One region of the Pseudoalteromonas sp. ABV4_021 genome, then DNA from elsewhere that is predicted to be linked to it. Evidence: predicted binding sites of a transcription regulator. Region 1 holds the regulator's gene; the other holds the start of a gene.
The links. Region 1 encodes sigma-54, which starts transcription at its own class of promoters, with help from an activator protein. Its sites were predicted from a motif close to GTTGGCACGNNNNTNGNNT; they were not measured.

Region 1 (7,679 bases):
AGCGCTACTACCGAAGCAATTAACACTGCCCAAATCACACCATTGAGCATACCAATCGCTATTTCTTTACCAATTAGCCAACGCTGGTTGGCATCGTTAATGTGGCCAACAGCCATCCCGCGAATAACTAAGGTGAGCGTTTGGCTACCGGCAATCCCCCCCATTGAAGGCACAATGCCGTTAAGTACAGCTAAAATCGGTAATATACCTAACGTTGATTCGAAAAAACCTGCCACAAATGCAGCGAGGATAGCAGTAATTAAGTTTACGCCAAGCCACACCGAGCGGCGCTTGGTACTTTTTACAACGGGCGCGAAGGTGTCTTCTTCGTCATCAAGACCCGCCATACTCATCATACTGTGTTCGGCTTCTTCACGAATTACATCAACAATGTCATCGATGGTTATACGGCCAAGTAATTGGCTGTCTTCGTCGATAACTGGGGCTGAAATCCAGTTATGACGTTCGAATAATTGAGCAACTTCTGACTCACCCATGCTAACAGGGATGGCTTCAGATTCATTATCCATAACTTCACGTACAGTGAGTAACGGACTTTTTGTCAATAATGTCGCAAGCTGAATATCGCCTAAAAACTTGTTTTCTTTATCGACAACATAAAGCTCATCGGTACCTTCTGGTAATTCGCCTTTTAAGCGTAAATAACGCAAAACTACGTCAAGCGTGACATCAGGGCGAATCGTGATGGTATCGGTACTCATTAGAGCACCTGCGGTTTCTTCCTCATAAGATAAAACAAATGTCGCTCGCTCTTGATCTGTTTTATCCATTGAGCCCAATACTTCTTGGTATACGGTATCGGGTAAGCTACGTAACACTTCTGCAAGGTCATCATCATCCATTTCTTCCGTTGCAGCGGCAATTAGCGCAGGATCCATTTGCGCGATAATACCGTTACGCACATCTTCAGAAAGCTCTTCTAGGGTTTCACCTTGCAGATCAGGGTCAACCAATTGCCATAAAACAGTACGGCTTTTATGCGGTGAAGACTCCAACAATAAAGCAATATCACACGGTGGCATATGTGCTAACATGCGTCGAACATGCACAAACATGCCGCTACTTAGGGCTTTTGTAACCTCATGTAGTTGTGTTTGTGAGTAGTCTTGTTCTAGCGCTTCTGGCATGTTCACCCTATTATTTATTGAAGGTTGGAGTGAATGATTGCAACTCTTTGATTTATTAGAGTTAACTTACGTCTAATTTATTGTAGCATTATTGCAGAAAAATGTTTTAACTAAGTTAGCTGTTTATTCGCCTTCGTTAAACTTAGCTTGAATTAAATCGCCTATGGCAAGTAACGCTTGCTCTTGGTCTGGCCCCTCACAACGCACTAACACCTCTTTACCTTGCGAGCTTTCTAATAGCATTAAGCCCAATACACTATCAGCTTCAGCCGTTTTGCTACCTTGGGATAAACTAATTTTTGCATCAAATGCCATTGCGAGTTTTGCAAGTTGGGTTGCAGCGCGAGCATGCAGCCCTAACTTGTTTTCGATTAAAAAACGTTTTTCAACTGGCATAGTAGTCACTTCTGCTTATTTGCTTACTTGCTCACGATGGTGTGCTTTTACGTTTTTATGGTGTTTGGCGAAGCTATCAGCCAGTGTTTGCGCTAAATAAACTGAACGGTGTTGGCCGCCAGTACAACCAATTGCAACGGTTAAATAGCTACGGTTATTACGCTCTAAATGTGGTAACCAAGTTTCAATAAAGGTTTGCACTTGCCATGCAAATTTATGAACCACAGGCTGGCTAGAAAGGAAGTCGATCACTGGTTTGTCTAATCCTGTTAATGGCTTAAGTGCTGGTTCCCAATGCGGGTTAGGTAAAAAGCGGGCGTCAAAAACATAGTCAGCATGTTTTGGAATACCGTGCTTATAACCGAATGACTCAAACGTGATAATTAACTGATTTGATTTTTTACCGAGTACTTTCTCTCTTATGCTATCGGCAAGTTGGTGAACACTTAAGCCTGTTGTATCGATAAAAATATCTGCTTGCGAGGCGATAGGATCGAGCAGTTTTTTCTCCGCTTCAATTGCTTCTTCTAGGGAGATATTATTCAGTGATAACGGATGCAAGCGGCGCGTTTCTGAAAAGCGCTTAATTAGCGTGCTATCATCACTATCAAGGTAAAATAAGGTTGGCGTTGCAAAACCAGGTAAATAGTCGAGTACTTCTTCTATTTCCTCTGGCTCTTTAGTCATATTGCGAGCATCAACACTCACTGCAATTTTATCGTATTTATCTGAAACTGAGCGGATCAACGAAGGCAATAAATTAACAGGAATATTGTCGACAACATAATACCCGAGATCTTCTAATACTCTGAGTGCGACTGTTTTTCCTGAACCAGAACGACCACTGACTAAAATAAGTTGCACTTACATCTCCCTTAGTTAACTCGCCTCACTACTAATGATTTGATATAGCTGATGATTATTTTCAGCGTGACGTAGTTGACGGCAAAACTGCTTATCTTTTAGTTTATCAGCGATGGTGGCTAAAGTCTGCAAATGTTGCTGGCACTTTTGTTCTGGTATGAGCAGTACGATAAAAATATCAACATCTTTATCGTCAATAGCATCAAAGGGAATAGGTGACTGATTTACAATTAAAAAGCCAATGGTATTTTGTAGGCCATCAATGCGGCCATGAGGAATGGCGAGGCCTTTACCAATACCCGTGCTACCTAGTTTTTCGCGTTGCAGCAAGGCTTCAAGAAACTCTTGAGAAGTAATATCAGGTGCTTGCTGATGGGCAAGGTCGCTAATAAATTCAAACAGTCTTTTTTTGCTATTAAAAAGGACCGCGGTTTTAGCGCAGTCCTCAGCAATAATATCGGTTAATTTCATTTTAGTGGCGAGAAAGTTTCTCTTTGTGCTTAATTACTTGACGGTCTAGTTTATCGACCAAACCATCGATTGCTGCATACATATCTTGTTGTGCTTCAGATGCGAACAGTTCACCGCCATTAACGTGCATCGTTGCTTCTGCTTTTTGTGATAACTTTTCAACATCTAGAATAACGTGCACGTTATTTATGTGATCAAAATGCCTCTCTAGTTTTGCAAATTTGTTAGTGACATAGTCTCTTAAAGAATCAGTAATTTCTACGTGACGACCTGTTAAGTTTAATTGCATAAGCATTTTCCTTCTATTTGGTCTAGATCAGGCTCTTGCGCTGATTAGACGGTGGTATGGATAGCGACTCACGGTATTTTGCGATAGTGCGTCGCGCCACTTTAATTCCTTGTTCTGCTAGTAAATCGGTAATCTTGCTATCGCTTAATGGCTTAGCAGGATTTTCCGCCGCAACTAGCTTTTTGATCAGTGCTCGAATCGCGGTAGATGAACACTCACCCCCATTTTCCGTGCTAACGTGGCTTGAAAAAAAGTATTTAAGCTCGTAAATGCCACGTGGTGTATGCATGTATTTTTGCGTTGTTACACGCGAGATAGTCGATTCATGCATCTCGACCATTTCGGCAACGTCGTTTAAAACCATAGGCTTCATTGCTTCGTCACCATATTCAAAGAATGCCTGTTGTTGTTCAACAATGCAATTGGCTACTTTTAATAAAGTATCATTGCGACTTTCTAAGCTTTTAATAAACCATTTAGCCTCTTGCAAATGGTTGCGAATAAACTGGCTGTCAGTGCTTGATTTCATTGAGCGAGTAAGCGCAGCATATTGTTCATTCACGCGGATCTTTGGCATGCTATCGTTGTTTAAATCAACGCGCCAGCGTCCTTTAATTTTCTTTACTGAAACATCAGGAACAACATACTCTGGCTCTTCATGAATGATGCTTTCAGCTGGCTTTGGATTAAGGCTATGTATTAATGTTAAGACTTCTTTTAACTCAGGTTCTTTGAGTTTGGTCTTCTTCATTATGGTACGATAGTCTCTTAACCCCAAAAGTTCCATATGGTTTGAGATTACGCTCTTTGTTTCATTTAGCCAAGGGGTATTTTTGTCGTACTGATTGAGCTGGATCAATAAACATTCTTGTAACGAACGGGCAGCAATACCAACAGGATCAAAGAGTTGAACTCGTTTAAGCACAGCTTCAATTTCATCTAGTTCAATTTGCTCTTGGTCGTCAGATTGCTGTACCGCTTCTAAAATTTCTTCGCTACTTTGTGTTAAATAACCTGAATCGTCTACCGCTTCAACAATAGTGGTTGCGATCATCTCGTCGGTGTCGCTGAACGGCGTTAAGCGTAATTGCCACATTAAGTAATCTTGCAATGACTCGCTGGTTGAGCCTTGATATACAGTATCGTTATCAGGAGCTGGGGCGTTACTGACAGAAACAGGTGCGGCGCTGATATAATCATCCCACGACACATCCATAGCTAAATCGTCAGAGATATTCTCGTTGCTAAGTGCGTCGCTTGATTCAATTTCACTTTGGCTTGGCGCTGCTTCAACATCATCGCCGTTTAATGATTCGTCTTTGTTTGACTCAGTGTTTTCGTTGTTTTGTTTATCGTCACTGTAGTCAATGTCTTCTTCAAGTAAAGGATTGGCGTCAAGCGCTTCTTGAATTTCTTGCTGCAAATCTAACGTGCTCAGTTGCAGCAGGCGAATAGCCTGTTGCAATTGTGGAGTCATTGTTAGTTGCTGCCCAAGGCGAAGCTGTAAAGATTGCTTCATGTAGTTATTCTAATCCTTCTTTCGATTTCAAGCCGCTAGTTAACAATTCAATTCCAAATTCAAGGCCTATAACTATTACTATAGTCTGAATTGTTCACCTAGGTACACATCGCGTACTTTTTGGTTGTTTAAAACGTCTTCGGCCGTGCCTGATGCGATTAATTCGCCGTGAGAAACAATGTAGGCTTTCTCACATACATCTAAGGTTTCACGCACATTGTGGTCCGTTATTAATACGCCAATACCGCGATTTTTCAAATGCTCAATTATTTTCTTTATATCTATCACTGAAATAGGATCAACACCAGCAAAAGGTTCATCTAACAGGATAAATTTGGGGTTTGCGGCTAATGCGCGCGCAATTTCCACACGACGACGTTCACCGCCCGACAATGCCATACCCTGTGAATCTCGGATATGGCCAATGTTAAATTCTTCTAATAAATCATCGAGCGCTTCTTCGCGTTGCACACGATTAAGTTCTTTGCGTGTCTCTAGAATCGCCATGATGTTTTGATACACAGTAAGCTTTCTAAAAATCGACGATTCTTGCGGTAAATAGCCGATGCCTAAACGGGCGCGACTATGCATTGGTTGCAGTGTAATGTCATTATCATCAATGCGAATAACGCCATTGTCGCTCGGTACTAAACCAACAATCATGTAAAAGGTCGTTGTTTTACCGGCACCGTTAGGGCCAAGTAAACCAACAATACTGCCAGCTTTCACTTCTAAACCAACATTTTTTACCACTTGGCGTGATTTGTAACTTTTAGCCAGCTTTTCGGCAATTAATGTGCTCATTGTCCGCCTTGTTCATTTTGCGTATTGATGATGGTTTTTACTTGGTTAGTTGAGTTTTCAGCTTTTTTAGAGGTCACCGTTTCAGCTGCGCGATCATATATGATGGTATCTGCTGACATCATGTCGCCATTTTGTTGAAATTTAGCGCTACCAGACATTGTAAATAATGATTTAGCCACGTCGTAAGTGACTTTTTTAGCACTTGCGACAATGATTGACCCATCTTCTTGTTCAGCACTAAATTTTACCGGATCACCACTGGCAATAAGTAATTGCTGGTTATCACCTAACTCAGCTCGTTTATGTGCTTCAAGGTAATCGGCGGTGATGGTCATATTGCCATGCTTAATTTGTACATTATGGCGAAAAATACCGACATTTTCTTTTAAGCGAGCAGCTTGCTCATCGGCGTCAATCTCAAGTGGATGCTTAAGTTTGATCTGCTCAGCGATAGCGTGTCCACTTGTGATACACAAAGTGAAAGCTAGTCCAGCGATTGACAGTAAATTCGTCATGTTATTGGTCATAATAAGTGGTCTTTGTATGGTTTATTAACTTAATAACTTGCTCTTCTAAATTAGCATTGAGGCCTTGTCCTTTAATTTCAAGTCCCGGACCTGTCATTTTTACTTCGGATTGAGAAGTCATTAGTTTGCTATTAATTAAATATTCTACACTTGCCGCTTCAATTGTATTGAGCATGATATTTGGCGTTAGACTTTTGGCAATAACGTTTTGTTCCAAAATGAGCTTTTCGTTATTGTAGAGCGTGGCCTCATCGGCTGTGAGCTGCCACACACCTTGTTCTGAAAAAATAGTAAATTGTGGTTTTTCAAAGTGGGTAAAACCTAAATCTTGATACATCGACATTTTTCGCGCCATTACTTTATGGCTAACAGTACCAGATTCATTAAAGTTGGTTTGTTTTAAGTCGGTTGCAATGTAATCAGGAATACTGGCAACGTTTTCAACAATCGGTTTTGGTTCTTTAGGTGTAAAGAAGTAAGGCAACCAAAGCCAAACCATAGCAATGGTGAAAAGTATAGTAAGTGCAATACGCGCCGACATTAGCTGCTACTGCCTGCATGGCTGAGAGTTTTGTTTTGGCTCAGCATAATTAAATCGGTCAGTTCTCTTACGGCGCCAAAACCGCCTAGCATGGTAGTTTTATAATCAGCGATGCGTTTTACCAGAGGATGAGCATCATTGGTTGCTACGGCAAAGCCTACTAATTCCATTACGGGTAAATCAGGGCTATCGTCGCCAATATAAGCAATGTTTTCGTTATCAAGTGATAGCGTGTGTTTTAAGTTATTAAAAGCGACAATTTTATCTTCTTGCCCTTGATAGATATGCTGAACAGTAAGGCTTTTCATGCGGTTTTCCACAATCTTTGAGTTGCGCCCAGTAATTACCGCAACCTGTATGCCACTATTGATAAGCGACTTAATACCAAAACCATCTTTAGTGTGAAATGCTTTAAGTTCTTCGCCATCATTACCAAGGTAAATGCGACCATCAGAAAATACGCCATCGATATCACAAATTAACAGTTTAATTTTGTTTGCTTTTGCAAATACGTCAGCACTGGTTTGTGCATATAATTCGTTAAAAAGCTGTTGTGATGCAGTTAAACTCATAAAACACCTGCCTTAAGTAAATCCTGCATATTAAGTGCGCCAATAGGCTGTTGTTGCTGGTCAACTACAAGCAAACCGTTTATTTTCTTTTGTTCCATTATGTTTAAGGCTTCAGCAGCAAGCATCGATTCATTTGCTGTTGTACACTGTTTAGTCATCACTTCTGAAATAGCTGTAGCGTGAATATCAATGCGTTGTTCTAAAATCCGGCGTAGGTCACCATCGGTAAAAATACCTGAAAGTAATCCGTTATTGTCGACAACCGCTGTCATACCAAGCCCTTTGGCTGTCATTTCTAACAGAGCGTTTTTAACCGTTGTGTTTTCTGCAACCACAGGTAATGCTTCGCCGTGATGCATAATGTCTTTAAGCATTAACAATAGGCGCTTACCTAAGCTGCCGCCAGGGTGTGATAAAGCAAAGTCATCGGCGGTAAAGCCTTTTTCTTCAAGTAGTGCAACAGCAATTGCATCACCCATCGCTAAGGTTGCTGTAGTACTTGCTGTAGGTGCGAGTCCTAAAGGGCAGGCTTCTTCTGAAATGGCGAT
Region 2 (7,679 bases), on a different contig from region 1:
TAAGCCGCAGCGATGCACTAAATCTAAAACAGGTGATTGATCAGTATTATGGTGAAAAACGCTGGCCTAAGCGTTTTACCTTGCCATTGTCGGCGCTTACGTTGCTGCGTGTGTGCGATAGTGCAATGTTTATCATCGAAGATAAGCAACTATCAGAATTGTTTTATCTAGAGCACAGTGAGAGTAGTCTTACGGCTAGCTTACCAAACGGCCTAAACGCCACGCTACGCGACTATCAGTTAAAAGGTCTAGCTTGGCTACAGTTTTTAGAGAAACACGGTCTAGGCGGCATTTTGGCTGATGATATGGGCTTAGGTAAGACGATTCAGGTACTTAGCTTCTTACTCAGCCAAAAAGAAGCAAAACGCAGTAGTTTGCCTAGTTTAATTATTTGCCCAACCAGTTTGGTAAACAACTGGCTGCTTGAAGCTGAAAAATTTACACCTGATTTAAAGTTGGTTGCCGTTCAAGGCGCGAATCGTAAAAAGCTGTTAGCTAAAGCAGCAACGGCCGATGTGGTCATTACCAGCTTCCCATTGTTATTACGCGATCATGAACATTATTTACAGATGCACTTTGGCAATATTATTTTGGATGAAGCGCAAACCATTAAAAACTACCAATCAAAAGTATCGCGCTTTGCGAAGTCATTGAAAGGTGATTTTCACTTGTGCTTAAGCGGCACGCCGGTAGAAAACAATTTATCTGAGCTTAAATCGTTGTTTGATTTTGCTATGCCGGGTTTACTTGGCAGTACCGCGTACTTTAAAAACCATTTCCAACAACCCATAGAAAAGGAAAATAACGCGTATCGAGCCGAGCAATTAAACGACATTATTGCCGGGTATGTACTGCGCCGAACGAAAGCGGAAGTTGCTAAAGAACTTCCAGCTAAGTCGGAAATGGTAAAAGTGATTGAACTGTGTGATAGCCAAAAATCACTGTATCAAAAAGTCAGTGAACAAATTGAATCAAAAGTTAAATCGATCTTTGAAGCCGGTGAGCAACAAGCTAGTAGGTTACTGTTTTTAGAGTCGTTATTAAAACTTAGGCAAATATGCTGCGATCCGCGATTAATCAGTAAGTCTACCGATCCAGACGAGGCAATTAACAGCGCTAAGTTAAACTATTTAGCTAATACACTGCCTGAAATGTTAAAAGAAGGGCGAAAAGTCATTATTTTCAGCCAATTCACCAGCATGCTGTCGCTTATTGAACAAAAGCTTAGTGAAATTGGCATTGATTACAGCCTACTAACAGGCCAAACTCGCCACCGTCAAAAAGCCATTGATAAGTTTCAGCAAGGCGATGTCAGCGTGTTTTTAATTAGCTTAAAAGCCGGTGGTACAGGGCTTAATTTAACCGCGGCTGATACCGTTATTCACTACGACCCTTGGTGGAATCCAGCGGTTGAGCGCCAAGCAACCGATCGCGCTTATCGTATTGGCCAAGATAAACCTGTTTTTGTTTATAAACTGATTTGCCAAAACAGTATTGAAGAAAAAGTACAGCGCATGCAGCAAGAAAAAGCCGCATTAGCCGAGCGCTTTTTCGATAGCAATAGCCACGGTTTTTCTGATTTTAGTGAACAAGATCTACTGCAATTAATTGGATCGTAATTTTTTTAAATAAATTTGAACTTAACTAAAAACGGTAAGTCTATTACTACAGATGACATGATAACTTTGCTGTTGTTGTCTCAATCCATCCCTGGATTAAATGATTTCCCGTTGATTACTAAGTTAGTAATTTTTGGCCAGCCCCATTAAACAATGTGGCTGGCTTTTTTCATTTTATTTGGTCAAAATAGTTTCAAATAATAAAAATTGCGTCATCAAAGGCATACACAATGCGCTGGGAAGATATAAAACGCTATCAAGTAATTGAAGCGCTTTTATTATGGGAAGGTAAGCTAAATGCTCGCCAACTCATGGATTACTTTGAAACGAGCCGCCCCACGGCACAAAAATACATTTCAGAATACAAGCAGCTTAATCCAACTGGATTTGAGTTTGTGAGCCAGCAACGTGCACACATTGCCAATGTCGATTTTACGCCGCAATTTATTGATTTAGAATTCTCAAGCTATCACGCGCTTTTTAATACTCAAGGCGAGCAGGCTGTTACATCACTTGTTGAAACATTACCGCAGGTACACCGCAATATTAGCCCGCAATTAGTTAGGCCTATACTGCAAGCAATCCGTTATCAACTACGTTTAGATATTGGCTACATTTCACTTTCGAGCCCTGAATTTGAAGACCGAATTATTCAGCCCCACAGCTTAGTGTTTGACGGTACACGTTATCATGTACGTGCATTTTGCGAGAAAAACCAAGATTATCGCGATTTTGTTTTGTCGCGTTTTTCCGGGGAATTCGCATTTGAGGGAGAAGCCACGTTTGATGAAGCGCATGATACGCTGTGGCAAACTGAAGTTACGCTCGTGGTGTGTCCGGATCACCGTTTAACTGAGTTGCAAAAAAAGGTGATTGCACACGATTACCAAATGACAGAGCAAAAGTTAGAACTTAAAACTCGCGCCGCCTTGTTAAAATATTTGCTACAACATTTACGACTGGATATTTACCAAGCGGCCGCTGAGCAACAGCAAATCGTGATCGAGCCTGAATGCCGAAAACAGCTTGCACCATACATTAATTAATTCTAAACGCATATTAAAAAGCCATAAGGGTTAAATATGGGATCATTAATATACCAACAAAAGTAACTGCCCCCAGAGCGTTACTCTGCAATAAGGCTAAAAGCTGCTGATTTCGGGCTGTTCTCGCTTCGGAACATTGTTTTACTAACTCTGAAATTTGGTACTCTTTTACCGCGCTTTTTATTAATTGCTGCTCTACTTTTAAGAGTTTTTTATAGCCGTTTTGTGCGCTTAAAAAGTTATCTAATGTATTCATAATAAAGCCTTTTTATAATTCAATTCGTTTGCTTAAGTTAATTAAAGCCAACTTTTATTTAAAAATAAATAGACCGATTTTTGACCTGTAAAAGATGTTTACAGATCACTTTTTTACTAGGCAATAAACCACTTTTTTACTTACTCAATGGCAATCTGGGTGTAAAAAAGTTTTACAGGTAATGATGTAAATAATTGATTTGTGTGCGGCATAAATGGCAAAAAAGGTATACTAATCACGTCTTTTCAAATAGGAATCGCTTATGCAAGCCTTGTTAAACCAACCTGAAATAGTGATCACAGCGTTTTTATGTCTTTTTGTGGTGTTTTTAGTGACTATTTTGGTGACTGTAGGTCGTTCTAAAAACAAAATCGCCTTGCTACAAGCCCAGTATTTGCAAGAAAAAGCAGGGTTAGAAGAAAAATTGGCGGATCTTGCAAAAACCTCAGATCAAAATTTTACCAACTGGCAGCAAGAGCAAGAACGTACCAATCAACTGCGTATTAAGTACAGTGCATTGCAAACACGACTTACTGAACGAGAACACAGCTATCAGCAGCAATTAGCGAGCTTACAAGATGCTAAAACTGAACTTAAAAAGGAGTTTTCATTGCTTGCTAATCAAATATTTGAAGAAAAAGGGCAAGCGTTTAAATCGTTAAACCAAGAGAGCGTGTCTAACTTACTAAAGCCAATGCAAGAAGAGCTCAGAGGCTTTAAACAAAAAGTTGAAACCATTCATAGTGAAGAATTAAAACAGCGCTCAGAACTAAAAACAGAACTTGTGCATTTACAAAAATTGAATCAAGCCATTACTTCACAGGCTGAGCAACTTACCACTGCATTACAAGGACAAAAGAAAACCCAAGGAAATTGGGGCGAATTAATGCTAGAGAATATATTAGAAAGTGCAGGACTTAGGGTTGGTGAAGATTACCAACGCGAATTTCATGTTAAAGCGTTGGAAGGAAATTACCGACCTGATGTGGTGGTGTTTTTACCACAAAAGCGCCATTTGGTCATTGACGCCAAAACTTCGTTGAATGCCTACACGCAATATGTAAATGCAGACAATGAACTGGTTGCAGAGCAAGCATTAAAACAACATGTAATGGCCGTAAATGCACGCATCGAGGAGCTTGCAAGTAAAGGATATGACAAACTACCAGGCTTAAATTCACCTGAGGTGGTGATTTTATTTATGCCAATTGAATCGGCTTATGTTGAAGCATTGAAATACCAACCAGACCTTTATCAACGTGCTATTGAAAAGAATATTTTAGTGGCTACACCAACCACGCTTTTAACAAGCATGAATATTGTGCGCCAATTATGGCGTTTTGAAGAGCAAAGTAAGCATAGCGCTGAACTCGCGCAGCGTGCAGAACGTTTTTATACTAAGTTAAATGGCTTTTTAACCAGTATGCAAGGCGTTGGTAAAACTCTTGATAAAGCAAAAGAAGGTTACGACCGCGCATTTGCACAGCTTTACTCTGGCAAAGGTAACTTAATTAAGCAAGCAGCTGAATTTAAAGAACTAGGCGTAGCTGTACAAAAAGAACTGCCAAAAGAACTCATTGAGAAGGCCGAGCTTGAATTAAACTTTGAGCAAAGTGAGTAAGTTATAAAAGTACTAAGGGGAAGTGTAAATCCCCTTTACACTAATTCTTCGTGTTCACTCCGTTTCAATTATCTATGTCGGAGACTTATGTAAATTCAATTTTGTGAACACATTCTATGATTATATAAATTGCCTAATTGCAATCACGTGGCCAGTAATATTATTGTTTAATCGATTTTAACTTCACCTTTTACATTATCGATATTTAAATCGCCAGAACCAGCGTCTTCAACAATCAATCCACCTGCACCGTTAACGGTAATATCGCCGGAGCCATCATCTACTTTAACTGTGCCCGTAACATTTCTAACAAGTAAATCACCTGAACCATCGTCAATGGTAACTGCACCTTTGGTGTTTTCAACCTGGGTATCACCCGAGCCATCGTCAATTTCAACGTCACCATGAATATTGCTGATGTAAAGTGAGCCAGAGCTGTCGTCGACGTATACTGATTTACCGCCATCAATGGTTAAGTCACCAGAGCTATCGTCTACCTTAATGGTGTTACTTAAGCCGTTGATTGTAACATCGCCAGAGCTATCATCGAGTTCGAGTGCCAGCTTGCTTGGCATGGTGATGACAAGGTCGATGCTATGCCCTTGGTTGATGTGAATACGCAAACCATCTTGAATATCGTGTATTGCAACGAGTTTTGCAGTATCACCAGATTGAGTTAAAGAAAGTTCGTAATTTAGATCTTCGCTGGTATAAATGTCGGCATTCACTGTAATTTTATCGCTACTGTCTGAACCTATAATTTTAAGTGAGCCAGCACCGGTTTCGGCGATAAGTGTAGATAATTGACTTGCATTTAGCACTAATTCTCGCTCGATGTGAGTATCTGCAGAATTGGTGTTTCCACCGATATGCACAATACAACCTGAAAGAAGTGTTGCCATGGCAATTGCTGAAAGTGTTTTATACATGATGTTCCTTTCTAATGAATTATTTTTATTATTCATTGTCGTGTTGAGTGACTAATAGCAATTTGAAGCAATCACTAGGCCAAAATTCAACTCATTGAATAATATAGTTTTATTCTTATTTAATAAAATAAAGAAAACAATCAAACGAATTATTAGTCATTTTTGCCATTCGAACTTTGCCATTTTGACCAACTTTGCGCGTTCACGTCATATTTACTGTATTGAATGTTTTTTAAAAGTGTCATTTATCTTTCATATTTGTTGGCTAATTTTATCGCCGAATAACAGCTCCAAATTTAAGAGAATATTGTTATGACAAACATGATCCGTGCTGGACGTCGAAAGTTTTATGACGATGAACATTTTGCCGGTGGCATTGAGCGTTCTGGCTTTTTTACTATTTCAGAGGCTAATTTTTTAGTTGAATACGGTGACACATTAAATGGATTAAGCGCAGGTAATTTAAACCCTGAATCTGCTGCTGAATCGGAATTTGTGGCCTGTATGCAGTCTAATATTGCGTCTAACAGCTATGAAGTAAAGCTCTGGCGAAAATACATAAAAGCTGTTCATAGTGTGACGCACAGAGCCAGTGCGAATAGTTCACGTACAGAACAACATTATTCATTTGAGGGATATGATGAAGCGTAGTTTGCAACAAGATAGCTATTTAGAAAAAACAAAAGTTGGCCGAAAATCAAAGCGCGATAAGCCGAAAGCCAAATTTGATAATAAAAATAAGCGTAAAAAATTTGATGATTATGATTGGGATGATCGCGATTAATAAAAACGCTTAATCTTTGATGATAATTGCGGCCGGAGTTAGCTCTCTGGCCGCTCTTATTTAACGTGGCGTAAACTCGGGTTTTAGTAAACCAAAGCACGTTAAATCGTGATATTGGTTTTTCCAAAAACCACTTGCGCGGCGGATCCCCTCTTGTTTAAAACCAAGCTTTTTAAGCACTGATTCAGATGCGCTATTACCCTGCATGGTATCAGCCTGAATACGATATAGTTCACCAAATGGTGAGTTGTCTGAATAAGCCAGTCTAATAATCGCGTTTAGCGCTTCAGTGGCATATCCTTTCCCCCAATGATCACTAGCAAATTCATAACCAATCACTGTATTGTGCATTTTTGAATTAAACGAATTAAAACCACATGTGCCAATTAGCTCGCCAGTTTCTTTGAGGCGAATAGCCCAACGAATGCCCTCTTGCTCTTTAAATCTTTGATTAAAGAAATCTATTAAATCAAGAGATTGCTGCTTGGATGTAAACGCTTCAATATTATAAAACTTAACCACAGCTTGATCTGAAAAAATTGAAAATAACCTATCGTTATCATCGATTGTTAGTGTGTTTAGTGTTAATCGTGCAGTGTCTAAATTTGGAAATTGTAGTTTAGTTTGCATTAGCACTCCTTGTTACTCTCGCATGGGTTAGGCTATTTGAATGAGCAAAATAACCCACATTGACAGCACTGAAATCACGGCACCCCAAAACGTTAACATGCGATGCAGTACATTGTTGTAGGTAAGGTGTACAAAGGCCTGTAAAGTTCTAAAAGTGACAAAACTCCAAGCCAAAGTGAGTGCTAAGCCATTCGTAATTTCTAGGCTCACAAACAAGGTAGAGACAACATAAAATAATACCGGTACTTCGAACATGTTGTTAAAACAACGCGTTGATGTGGTTAATTTTTCGGGTATGTCTTGGCCTTCCATCGTGCGATAGTATTTAATTTTCACACTGCCATTTTTAACGCTTTTAATACGAGTAGTAACGGCCACAATACCAACGGCAAACGTTAATATAACCATTCCAAACATTGCATAGATCATACAGAGCCTTTTATTTGTTTAATTATTTAATTCTGATCTGAAAGATCGTTTATCTTACTTATCCTAACTCCTTTTGTAACACAGAGGCGACTACGAAATACATCGCTTTTTACTGTGAAACACTTCTGATATTCAATGCCATATGTATTTTGAATAAAGTCAGGAAATTATTGGAGGGCTTTGTATATCCAAGTGATTTAAATTTTCGAGGTTTGGCGTCAATTACAGTAATTCCGTTATACACGTTTGTAGCTTAATCATTTCGTCACACTTCTTTCATACACTGCGCTAAAAAGTCAGATTTATTATTGTTTATGCGTATTTTATTTGTGTCTCGAAATAGCAGTCATGCTAAATATTACCGA

Region 2: a site for sigma-54 is predicted at 5,537-5,555, ahead of ACXAFE_RS18820 (DUF4097 family beta strand repeat-containing protein). Genes of this name have one in related genera too.

Annotation. Positions count from the first base shown of each region.
Region 1 is NZ_JBSWVB010000001.1:2,808,864-2,816,542, reverse strand. Features, by position in the region: gene mgtE (magnesium transporter) at 1-1,148, opposite strand, end outside; gene ACXAFE_RS13040 (HPr family phosphocarrier protein) at 1,272-1,544, opposite strand; gene rapZ (RNase adapter RapZ) at 1,560-2,408, opposite strand; gene ptsN (PTS IIA-like nitrogen regulatory protein PtsN) at 2,424-2,879, opposite strand; gene hpf (ribosome hibernation promoting factor) at 2,881-3,168, opposite strand; gene ACXAFE_RS13020 (RNA polymerase factor sigma-54) at 3,191-4,687, opposite strand; gene lptB (LPS export ABC transporter ATP-binding protein) at 4,766-5,491, opposite strand; gene lptA (lipopolysaccharide transport periplasmic protein LptA) at 5,488-6,006, opposite strand; gene lptC (LPS export ABC transporter periplasmic protein LptC) at 6,008-6,559, opposite strand; gene kdsC (3-deoxy-manno-octulosonate-8-phosphatase KdsC) at 6,559-7,131, opposite strand; gene ACXAFE_RS12995 (KpsF/GutQ family sugar-phosphate isomerase) at 7,128-7,679, opposite strand, start outside.
Region 2 is NZ_JBSWVB010000002.1:1,052,547-1,060,225, reverse strand. Features, by position in the region: gene ACXAFE_RS18840 (DEAD/DEAH box helicase) at 1-1,619, shown strand, start outside; gene ACXAFE_RS18835 (helix-turn-helix transcriptional regulator) at 1,850-2,665, shown strand; gene ACXAFE_RS18830 (hypothetical protein) at 2,679-2,921, opposite strand; gene ACXAFE_RS18825 (DNA recombination protein RmuC) at 3,184-4,542, shown strand; gene ACXAFE_RS18820 (DUF4097 family beta strand repeat-containing protein) at 4,710-5,471, opposite strand; gene maoP (DUF413 domain-containing protein) at 5,784-6,122, shown strand; gene ACXAFE_RS18810 (hypothetical protein) at 6,112-6,255, shown strand; gene ACXAFE_RS18805 (GNAT family N-acetyltransferase) at 6,316-6,885, opposite strand; gene ACXAFE_RS18800 (MAPEG family protein) at 6,913-7,314, opposite strand.